3 regions of the Clostridium neuense genome follow, and region 2 is predicted to be linked to each of the others. Evidence: riboswitches for the same ligand, from Rfam matches in the RefSeq annotation. Region 2 holds a riboswitch; each other region holds the start of a gene.
What was found. Region 2 has a riboswitch for S-adenosylmethionine ahead of ACJDT4_RS08220 (YbaK/EbsC family protein). Riboswitches for the same ligand answer to the same signal wherever they lie in the genome.
Positions count from the first base shown of each region.

Region 1: another riboswitch for S-adenosylmethionine. It lies ahead of ACJDT4_RS03525 (class I SAM-dependent methyltransferase); the one in region 2 lies ahead of ACJDT4_RS08220 (YbaK/EbsC family protein).
Region 3: another riboswitch for S-adenosylmethionine. It lies ahead of ACJDT4_RS22325 (methionine ABC transporter ATP-binding protein); the one in region 2 lies ahead of ACJDT4_RS08220 (YbaK/EbsC family protein).

Region 1 is NZ_JBJIAA010000002.1:256,011-259,297, forward strand. Features, by position in the region: gene ACJDT4_RS03520 (ABC transporter substrate-binding protein) at 1-902, opposite strand, end outside; gene ACJDT4_RS03525 (class I SAM-dependent methyltransferase) at 997-1,569, opposite strand; SAM riboswitch class I at 1,643-1,747, opposite strand; gene ACJDT4_RS03530 (DUF975 family protein) at 1,822-2,532, opposite strand; gene ACJDT4_RS03535 (MutS family DNA mismatch repair protein) at 2,610-3,287, opposite strand, start outside.
Region 2 is NZ_JBJIAA010000006.1:64,962-68,248, forward strand. Features, by position in the region: gene trhA (PAQR family membrane homeostasis protein TrhA) at 1-545, opposite strand, end outside; gene ACJDT4_RS08215 (DUF1836 domain-containing protein) at 771-1,346, shown strand; SAM riboswitch class I at 1,416-1,522, shown strand; gene ACJDT4_RS08220 (YbaK/EbsC family protein) at 1,613-2,077, shown strand; gene ACJDT4_RS08225 (M20 family metallopeptidase) at 2,110-3,287, shown strand, end outside.
Region 3 is NZ_JBJIAA010000027.1:10,646-13,932, forward strand. Features, by position in the region: gene ACJDT4_RS22320 (methionine ABC transporter permease) at 1-394, opposite strand, end outside; gene ACJDT4_RS22325 (methionine ABC transporter ATP-binding protein) at 363-1,421, opposite strand; SAM riboswitch class I at 1,525-1,633, opposite strand; gene ACJDT4_RS22330 (EamA family transporter) at 1,822-2,244, opposite strand; gene ACJDT4_RS22335 (aminotransferase-like domain-containing protein) at 2,266-3,287, opposite strand, start outside.

The DNA of each region.
Region 1 (3,287 bases), on a different contig from region 2:
AAAAATTGAAGATTATTAGGCTCGCCTGCAAAAGTTTTTACATTATTTAAACTTTTTACTTTACTATAATCATCTACAGGAATAGCACCTATATTCATATCAATTTCACCTTTTTGCAATTCAACTGCTAGATTAGTGCCCTGCATAACTTTAAAATTTAATTGATCCAGCTTTGGAACACCCTTATAATAGTTGTTGTTCGCTTTTAATTGTATGTATTGATCTCTTTCATATTTAACAAATGAAAATGCTCCATCCGTAACAGTTGGATTTTGAATAAAAGGACTCTTAGAAATTTCAGTTGGCTTTATGTTTGAAAGCTCATGCTTAGGCACAGTTCTTAGATTTTTACAAATTGAATCCTCAAACAATATTAATGAAACTGTAGCTTTAGTTGTAAACTGTACTGTATGATTATCAATTTTTTTAGCCCCAGCAAAATCACTTCCTTCAGAAGGTGTAAAGCCTTTATCATCTAGTCCTTCTAATATATTAAAATTTGATGCCGCCATAGATGATATTTTAGAGTTTGTAAGAAGTTTTAATGTAAAAATTACATCATCGGCAGTTACAGGCTTTCCATCTGTCCATTTTGCTTTCTTGTTTAAGTTAACAGTAAATACTTTATTATCATTAGTTTTAACCGAATCAGCTAGCATTGGTTTATATTTCATATCACTATCAAGATCCATAAGTGGCTCAAACAAGATTGAAGCAACAATTCCAGAAGATGTATCTGCTGGATCTATAGGATTAAGATTTCCTGGCGAATTAGTTATTCCAATATTAATTACCCTTTTAGCAGTTTTACTAGTACCTTCCTTACCACATGCTGATAATACTAATAAAGTTGAAATGCAAATTAGTACAATAAAATTTTTCAATATATTTTTCTTTTTCATCAATTTTCCCCCTTGTACATTACTCTTATAGAAATAATATAGTTATACTTTTTGTTTCAAATTTTGTCAATTGCATATAAATCATATTTTTTTGCTATGATTTTTTAAACACTATTTTGAAAGTTTTATCGTAATCCTCTTCACTTTCAATTTTAAACCCAGCCTTTTTCCCTAATTTCTTAAAATACTTTATATCCTGCTCATTATTTTTCTTCATTACAGCATAGGAGGTTTCGATTAATCCATTAGGTGTAGCTATTTCAAGTTCAATAAGAAATATATCTTTTTTGCTATCATCCTCTTTTGGAATAACAGCATCCCACAAAACAAAATTAGAGCCATTTTTTAAAACTCTGTATACTTCATCAAATACTTTTTTATGATCGTCCTTGTCAATAAACATCATTGTAAAAAATGAAGTAGCTGCATCAAAATTTTTATCTTTAAAAGTTAAATTTGAAGCATCCATAACCATCTTTATTGGTCCTTCTGCTGCAGCGTCAAGTTCATCCTGCCTTTTATCTACGGCAATTACTTTTCTTCCATATATTCCTCCAATGACTCCTTCGCCACCTCCACCAATATCTAAAATTTTTTCTCCTTGTATATTATTTTCTAAAGCCAATTTCTGTTTTTTTACAGTATCTATCCTATCTTTTCCACTCAAAATATCACCCCTAAAAATAAAAAAACTGTTTCCTCAAAAAGAAAACAGCTTAATAACAAATTTTATCACCATTTTCTTATCTCCCAAATTGCTTTGCAGGAATTAACACCGTACATCTAATGGTAATGCCGGTTGTCGGGTTTCACAGGGCCAGTCCCTCCACCACTCTTGATAAGATTTTATATAGTATTCTTATATGTTTAGTTAATTATACAATTAATTATATATCATGTCAATTAATATTTGAAAATTCTATTCTTTTGTTGCATTATTAAACCAATCTAAGCTATCCATGTAAAAAAAGCTTAATCCCAATAAGTTAACAGCTGATACAATTAAAGAAATTATAAAATATATTATGCAGCCTAATGTGCTTCCACGAAGTACCATATATAAAATCCCCGGTATAATTCCAAGTATTATATTATAGCCAAAAATTTTAAGTTTGTAACCTTTTGTAAGCTTTGCAGTTAAACTAATAATCTCTAGTATACCAAGGTCAGTATTATCTATCATAACAAAAAATGCAAAAATAAACATGTACGTAAGTATTATGCCAGGTATTATAAATAATATATAACCTACAACTAATATTAATCCTAAAAGAAATGTTAATCCTATTGACTTTAACATAATGTTTTCTTTAAAGCATACAAATATATCTGAGAATATAATTTCATGTTTATCTTGATAATTTCGTGATATACAATATATTCCTATACTTAATGGTATACAAACTCCAAAAGTTACTACTAGGGTAATAATCGCACACAATAAAATCTCACCAGCAGAGTGTTCTGACATTATGGCCGCACTGCCGATTATTAATCCAGAACAAAAGCTCATAAGCAAAAATGCCAAAGCTGGTATAACCATAGCTACAACAAATTTTATTATATTAGCTGCCCCCATAGAAAAAACATTTGAAAGAACTTTAAATACTGATATTCTTTCTTTGTACATAAATTTCCTCCTTGTATATATCGTCACCTTATATATATACTATGTTTTTTCTATATAATTACTATATTTTAAAAAGTTTATTCTATAATATCAATTCCAATCATTTTCATGAGATATTTAGCATTAGTTGTATCTGAACGTCCTTTTTTTAGCTTATAATCAAATTTTATCTTATTTCCCTCATAACTTTCAGAAAAATGATAATTTTTAATTCTCTTTTTATCATCGTATTCAAGACTACATAATTCAAAATCATGCGTTGAAATAAGTCCAAATACCCATTTCTCATTGAGACTTTTAAGTACACTCTTTGCTCCGACTATTCTATCATTTGAGTTGGTTCCACGGAATATTTCATCTATTAAAAAAATCATAGGGCGCTTTGTTTTTATATTTTCTATCATTTTTTTCATTCTAACAAGCTCAACATAGAAAGTGGACATTCCCCTATTTAAATCATCTGTTATTCTCATAGAAGTATATATATCAACAATAGAGCATTTAAGCGTGCTACCGCACACAGGTGCTCCTGCATATGCAAGAACAAGATTTATTCCAATAGTTCTTAAAAAAGTAGTTTTTCCAGACATATTTGAACCAGTAATTATAAATATACTGTCTGTCATATCAACATCATTATATACTCTTGTTTTTTCATCAATTAAAGGATGCCCTATTTCTTCCCCTGAAAATACCAAATTTCCTTCTGAAAGTTCTGGAAAAGTAAGTTTTGAATTCAAATGAAACATAACAGC
Region 2 (3,287 bases):
TTTATAGGCCACTTTAAAGCATATACAATTCCTCCAAGGCTATACACAATCCCACCAGCTACCATAAGTACTATACCTGGCACTGCCATAGATCTGCTTATGGGTGAAAACGCGAACACAATTATCCACCCCATAGCTATATAAAACAGAGTATACAGCCACCTTGGAGCATTAAACCAAAAAGCTTTAAAAAGTATTCCCAAGATTGCTATTGCCCAAATGCCTATAAAAAGCATTTTCCCGGTTTTTCCGCTTAAAGTTATAAGGCACACAGGAGTATATGTTCCCGCTATAAGAACAAATATCATCATATGATCTATTCTTCTAAGTACTGCTGTTAATCTTTTAGAAATATTTATAAGGTGGTATGAAGCACTTGCTGAATACAAGAAAATCAAACTTGCTCCAAATATTATTGAAGAAACTAGGCTTACATTATTACCAGTAATAACAGACTGATGAACCATAAATGTAAGTGCAGCAACAGATAGCAATGCAGCAAATAAATGTGTTAATCCACTAACTGGATCTTTTAATTTTAGCATTATACTTTTCACCTCTTATATTGTATTATGTAGTTTTGAAAACTATGTTATACTATAATAATATGATAAGATGTTTACTGATTTATTTCAACATCTAAATTTTATTTTCTATGTTTATATTTTGCTGCCTAGGCGAATTATATTCGAATATCTAAAAAAATGATAAAAATATATTTATATATTGAAACATAGTAATTAATGCTATATACTGTAGTGGGTGATAATATGAATAACACTATATATGATAAAATTGAAAAATTGGCCTATGAAATAATAAACTATAATGAAATTAAAGATTATGAAATTCCAGATATAGATTTATATATGGATCAGGTAACCTCTTTTATGGATAGTAAACTTTCAGACTTCAAAAGGAATAAGGACGATATAATTTTATCCAAAACAATGATAAATAATTATGTTAAGGACAAAGTGGTACCTTCTCCAAATAAAAAAAAGTATAGTAAAGAGCACATGATGGTTCTTATATGGATTTATCATCTCAAACAAACTCTATCTATAAATGACATTGGGAAACTAATGAACTTTATATATGAAAAGGAAAAGAATAATATAGATTACACAGAGATATATAATATTTTCCTAGAGCTTCAAAAAAAATCATCCAAAAGCTTTAAAATGAACTTAGATGATATGTTCGAAGCAATAAAAAGCAATAGCAAAAACTTTAATGATAATGAAAAGCTTCTTTTGCTAGTGCTTGAACTTATCTTAAATGCAAATCTTCAAAAAAGACTTGCTGAAAAAATTATTGATAATTGCTTTAGTGATTCTAAATAATATTAATATTGACATTTTCTTTACATATGTATAAACTTTAAGTATTAATCGAATATCCACAATTAAATAACCTTATCAAGAGAGATTGAGGGAATGGCCCGATGAAATCTCAGCAACCAATATGCCTCATTTGCATATATGGTGCTAATTCCACAGAATATTCTGAAAGATAAGGAGAAAATTTTATATTTGAATTTTTAATTTAAAAAAATCTTCTTCTTATTATTATGAAGGAGATTTTATTTTTTTTAAGGAAGGTGACTATAATGAGCTTAGAAAGCGTACATAACTTTTTTACTGAAAGAGGATTAAAAGACCCCATTTTTGAACTTAAAGATAGTGGTGCCACTGTTGAACTTGCTGCTAAAACACTTCATATTGAACCTGAACTCGTAGCAAAAACTCTTGCTTTCAAATTAAAGGATAATACCCCTATTCTAATTGTCACCCGCGGCGATGCTAAGGTTGACAACAGAAAATACAGAGAATTTTTTAAAACTAAAGCAAAAATGCTTAATCACGATGAAGTTTATGAAATAACTGGTCATCCTGTTGGTGGTGTCTGTCCTTTTGGTCTCAAAACAACTATGGATATCTACCTTGATATTTTAATAAAGGATTTTGAATATGTATATCCGGCAGCTGGTTCCCAAAATACAGCTTTAAAAATTTCGCCAAATGATATAAAAAATCTAACTAATGCCACCTGGATTGATGTTTGTAAATTATAGCATTATATTTTAACAAAGAAGGAGAATCTTATATGAGTATAAATTTTAAAAATATAAATGCCCTACAGAAACAATTAATAGATGATATCGACCAAAAACAAGACTTTTACATAAGCACAAGTCATGACATCCACGCAAATCCACAAATAGGTAATGAAGAATATTTTGCTTCAAAGCTCCTATCTACTATTTTATCTAAGGAAGGATTTTCACTGGATAAATCACTTTTTGGTCATCCTACATCTTTTATTGGAAGAAAAAAATCATTAAAACCTGGTCCAACAATAGGTTTTCTTGTAGAATATGATGCTCTACCAAAAATAGGTCATGCCTGCGGTCACAACATAATAGGAACCGCAAGTGTAGCTGCTGCCGTTGCCATTTCAAATTTAATTGATGAGATTGGTGGTGAAATAGTAGCTTTTGGAACCCCTGCTGAAGAAGGTGGTATAAACGGAAGTGCAAAGGCAACATTTGTTAAAAATGATGTATTTAAGAATGTGGATGCATGTCTTATAGTTCATCCATGGAATAAAAACTCTGTAACAGGTAAATGTCTTGCTTTAGATCCAATAGATTTCGAATTTTTTGGTAAATCTGCTCATGCTGCCGCTGCACCTGAAGAAGGAATAAACGCTCTAAATGCAGTAATTGAGCTTTTTAATGGAATAAATGCTTTAAGACAGCATTTAACAGATGATATAAAAATCCATGGAATAATAACAAATGGCGGTGATGCTCCAAATATAGTTCCTGAATATGCAAAAGCCAAATTTTTTATTAGGGCCGAAACCAGAAAATCCTGTAATGAAACCACACAAAAGGTAATAAATATTGCTAAAGGTGCCGCTTTAATTACAGGCACAAAATTAAAAACCTCCTTTTTTCAGAATCAAATTGATGATTTTCTAATAAATAGAACTTTTGACATGCTCTTTGCTGAAAATGCAAAATTGATTGGTATAGATATGGATACTTCACTTGGATATGGACTTGGATCTACAGATGCCGGGAACGTAAGCTATGTTACTCCTACAATACAGCCATACTTAAAAATAGGCAATAGCAATTTAGCTCCACATACAATAGAATTTTGTGATGCTGCTATTTCAAAGGAAGGAGATACTGCACTTATAGCTGCTTCAAAAATACTAGCACTTACTGCGTTAACACTAATTACAGATAAAGATAAACTTAATGCTATAAAAAA
Region 3 (3,287 bases), on a different contig from region 2:
CTTCAATAACTCCCTTATCTATGTCAAGAAGTGCAGATTCTATTTGCCTTGCAACAAAGGGTGCTGTTCCAAAAACAAGAGGCACTACAGCACCCTTTACTCCTATTGTTGTTCCAACTAAAAGTCTTGTTAATGGTATAATTGCTGCAATCAATATTACAAATGGAATTGAACGAAATGCATTTATTATTTTGCCAACTATACTGTAAATTACCTTATTCTCCAATATACCTTTAGGACGTGTCACTACAAGAATTACCCCAACAGGTATTCCAATAACTGCAGAAATAATTCCTGATATAGCTACCATTATTAATGTTTCCTTAAGTGCTGCTATCATATCTGGAAAAAGTTCTACTACATTAGGCATAATCGTGTTCAAAAGACTCTCCATGCTTTATCACCTCCACATATATGTTGTTTTCACCTAAATATTCAATAGCTCTATTAACTCCTTCACTAAAACCACTAAATTTAAGAATAAGATTTCCTACAGGTATACCTTGTATTATTTCAATATTTCCAGAGATTATATTTGCATCCACCTTGAATTTTTTTGAAATTTGTGAAATAAAAGCTTTTTCAGCATTTGAACCCACAAAAGATAACCTTGCTACTATATCATTTTCTGAAAATTGACTATCAAATTCTTTACTTTCAATAAGCTCATATACCTTATCATAATGAAATACTGTAGCCATAAATTTTTTAGTCATCTTTGCTTTAGGATTAGTAAATATTTGCACTATATCTCCCTTCTCAACGATCTCCCCTTCTTCCATTACAATCACTCTCTCGCAAATATCTTTAACAACATCCATTTGGTGCGTAATAATAACTATTGTAAGCCCAAGCTTTTCATTAATTTCCTTGATTAGCTTTAATATAGATTGAGTAGTTTCAGGGTCTAAAGCAGAAGTAGCTTCATCACATAAAAGAACCTGTGGATCATTAGCAAGCGCTCTAGCAATAGCAACTCTTTGCTTTTGACCGCCGCTAAGCTGTGATGGATAAGTTAAAGCCTTTTCCTTCAAGCCCACTAATTCTAAAAGACTATTTACCTTTTCAGCTATATCATTTTTGCTTAACCCCTTACCTTTAAGTGGATAGGCTACATTCTCAAATACATTTCTTCTAGCCATTAAATTAAAATGTTGAAAAATCATTCCTATTTTTTCTCTTATTTTCCTTAAATCCTTTGGTGATAACCTTGTCAAATCCTTATTATCAACTATAACCTCTCCACTGGTAGGCTTTTCAAGCAAATTTATACACCTTACAAGGGTACTTTTGCCAGCACCACTGTATCCAATAATACCTAAAACCTCTCCATTTTTTACTTCTAAACTTATATCTTTAAGAGCATGTACCTTTTTATCTCCATCCTCATAAACCTTTGTTATATTTTTTAGTTCTATCACAATAATCCCCCTTCCTAAAATTTATAATAAAAAAATCCCCTTCGCAAAAGAAGAGGATAATAGTAATAAAAAAACCCATGGAAGGGTCTATTATTAATACCTTCCCTCATCTTTCAGAATTAATCTGCAGGATTTAGCACCTTGCATGCAAATGAAACATGCTGGTTGCTGAAACGTCATCGGGCCAGCCCCTCAGTTTCTCTCGATAAGGATTTTATTCAATTTTGTTATACACACTATACAAAAAAAGATTTTCAGTGTCAAATACAATAAATTTAAATTTCTGATTTTTTGTTATATATTTTTATCAATACATAATTATTGTACGTTTACACAAACATATATTTACTAAATCAAACACTATTTTTTAATAATTATGCATAATTCCTACTAATATAATCTATTTTCTATTTATTAATATTAAACCAATAATGCAGAAAGCTGCTCCTATTATTTTATTAATTCCAAATCCCTCTTTATAAAATATAATTCCTATTGGTATAAGTACAATTGCAAGAATTATATTCGCCACTAAAGAACCTACGCTAATATCCCACCCAGCTCTATATGCCATTAAAAATCCAAATTCCAATCCAACTATTGAAATTCCCAAAACTACACTTGTCCAATTTAAATCTTTAAAGGAACCAAAAATTCCTTTGCCATGTTTATCAAAAATTAATGCTATTAATGAAAAAATAGCCGAAGTAAAATATGTTATAACTAATGCAGAAAAAGGATTGGCCTTCTCTGGTATTAGCTTTTGACATATGTGATAAAACACGTTTGATAACACTATAAGTACAATTGAAAAAACATACATAAAATTTCCTCCTTAAAATAATCAAATTAGCTTTCTAACAATTTCTGAAAGTTTCTTTATTCCTATATGCATTTCACTATATGATGCATAGGAATAAGATATTCTTATATTACTATTTTTATGAAAATCATATATGTAGCCTGGGTTAATAAGAATGCCCTGCTTCCAGGACAAATTGAAAAGCTTGTTTACATCTATTTTGACCTTCAGCTTTAACCATATATAAAATCCACCCTTAGGCACATTCCATTCTGCTAGATCATAAAAATACTCATGAAGTAGATTTATAGTAAAGTCCCTTCTACTTTTAAGTTCATATCTAAGCTTCTCAATATATTTTTCATATAGTCCACTTGAAATCCATTCAGCCGCAGCATATTGAGAAAGTGAACTGGCTCCATAATCCGTTTGCATTTTAACATCTCCGAGTCTATCTATAACTGCTTCAGGTCCAATGACCCACCCAACCCTCATACCTGCAGAAAGACATTTTGACATTGTTCCTATATAAAGCACAATTCCATTTCTATCCTTAGATTTTAAAGTTTGTGGAGGCTTTTTATCAAACCACAACTCCCTATAAGCATCATCTTCAATTATTGGAAGCCTTTCTTTTGTGCATATTTTAATAAGTTCATTTCTTCTATTTTCACTCATTACTATACCCGTAGGATTTTGAAAAGTTGGTATAGTATATAAAATTGGTGTTTCTTTATTTATGTTTTTTAATATTTCTCTTATCTCTATACCATGCATATCCATAGATATTCCTTTTAGCTTCATACCTGCAGATTCAAAAACATTAATTGACTTGATGTATGATGGTTTTTCTACTAATACATCATCTCCAGGCTTAAGTATGCTCATGGAAATAAGCTGAAGTGCTTGAAGTGATCCTGAAACAATTAAAATAGAGGATGGTGAAGCATTAATTCCAAACTTTTTCACATAATTACTTATTATTTTTCTGAGCTCAAGTGAACCTTTAGTTCTTTCGTATCCCAGCGAACTTATATCATCTGCTACCTTTGAAAGTACAGTTT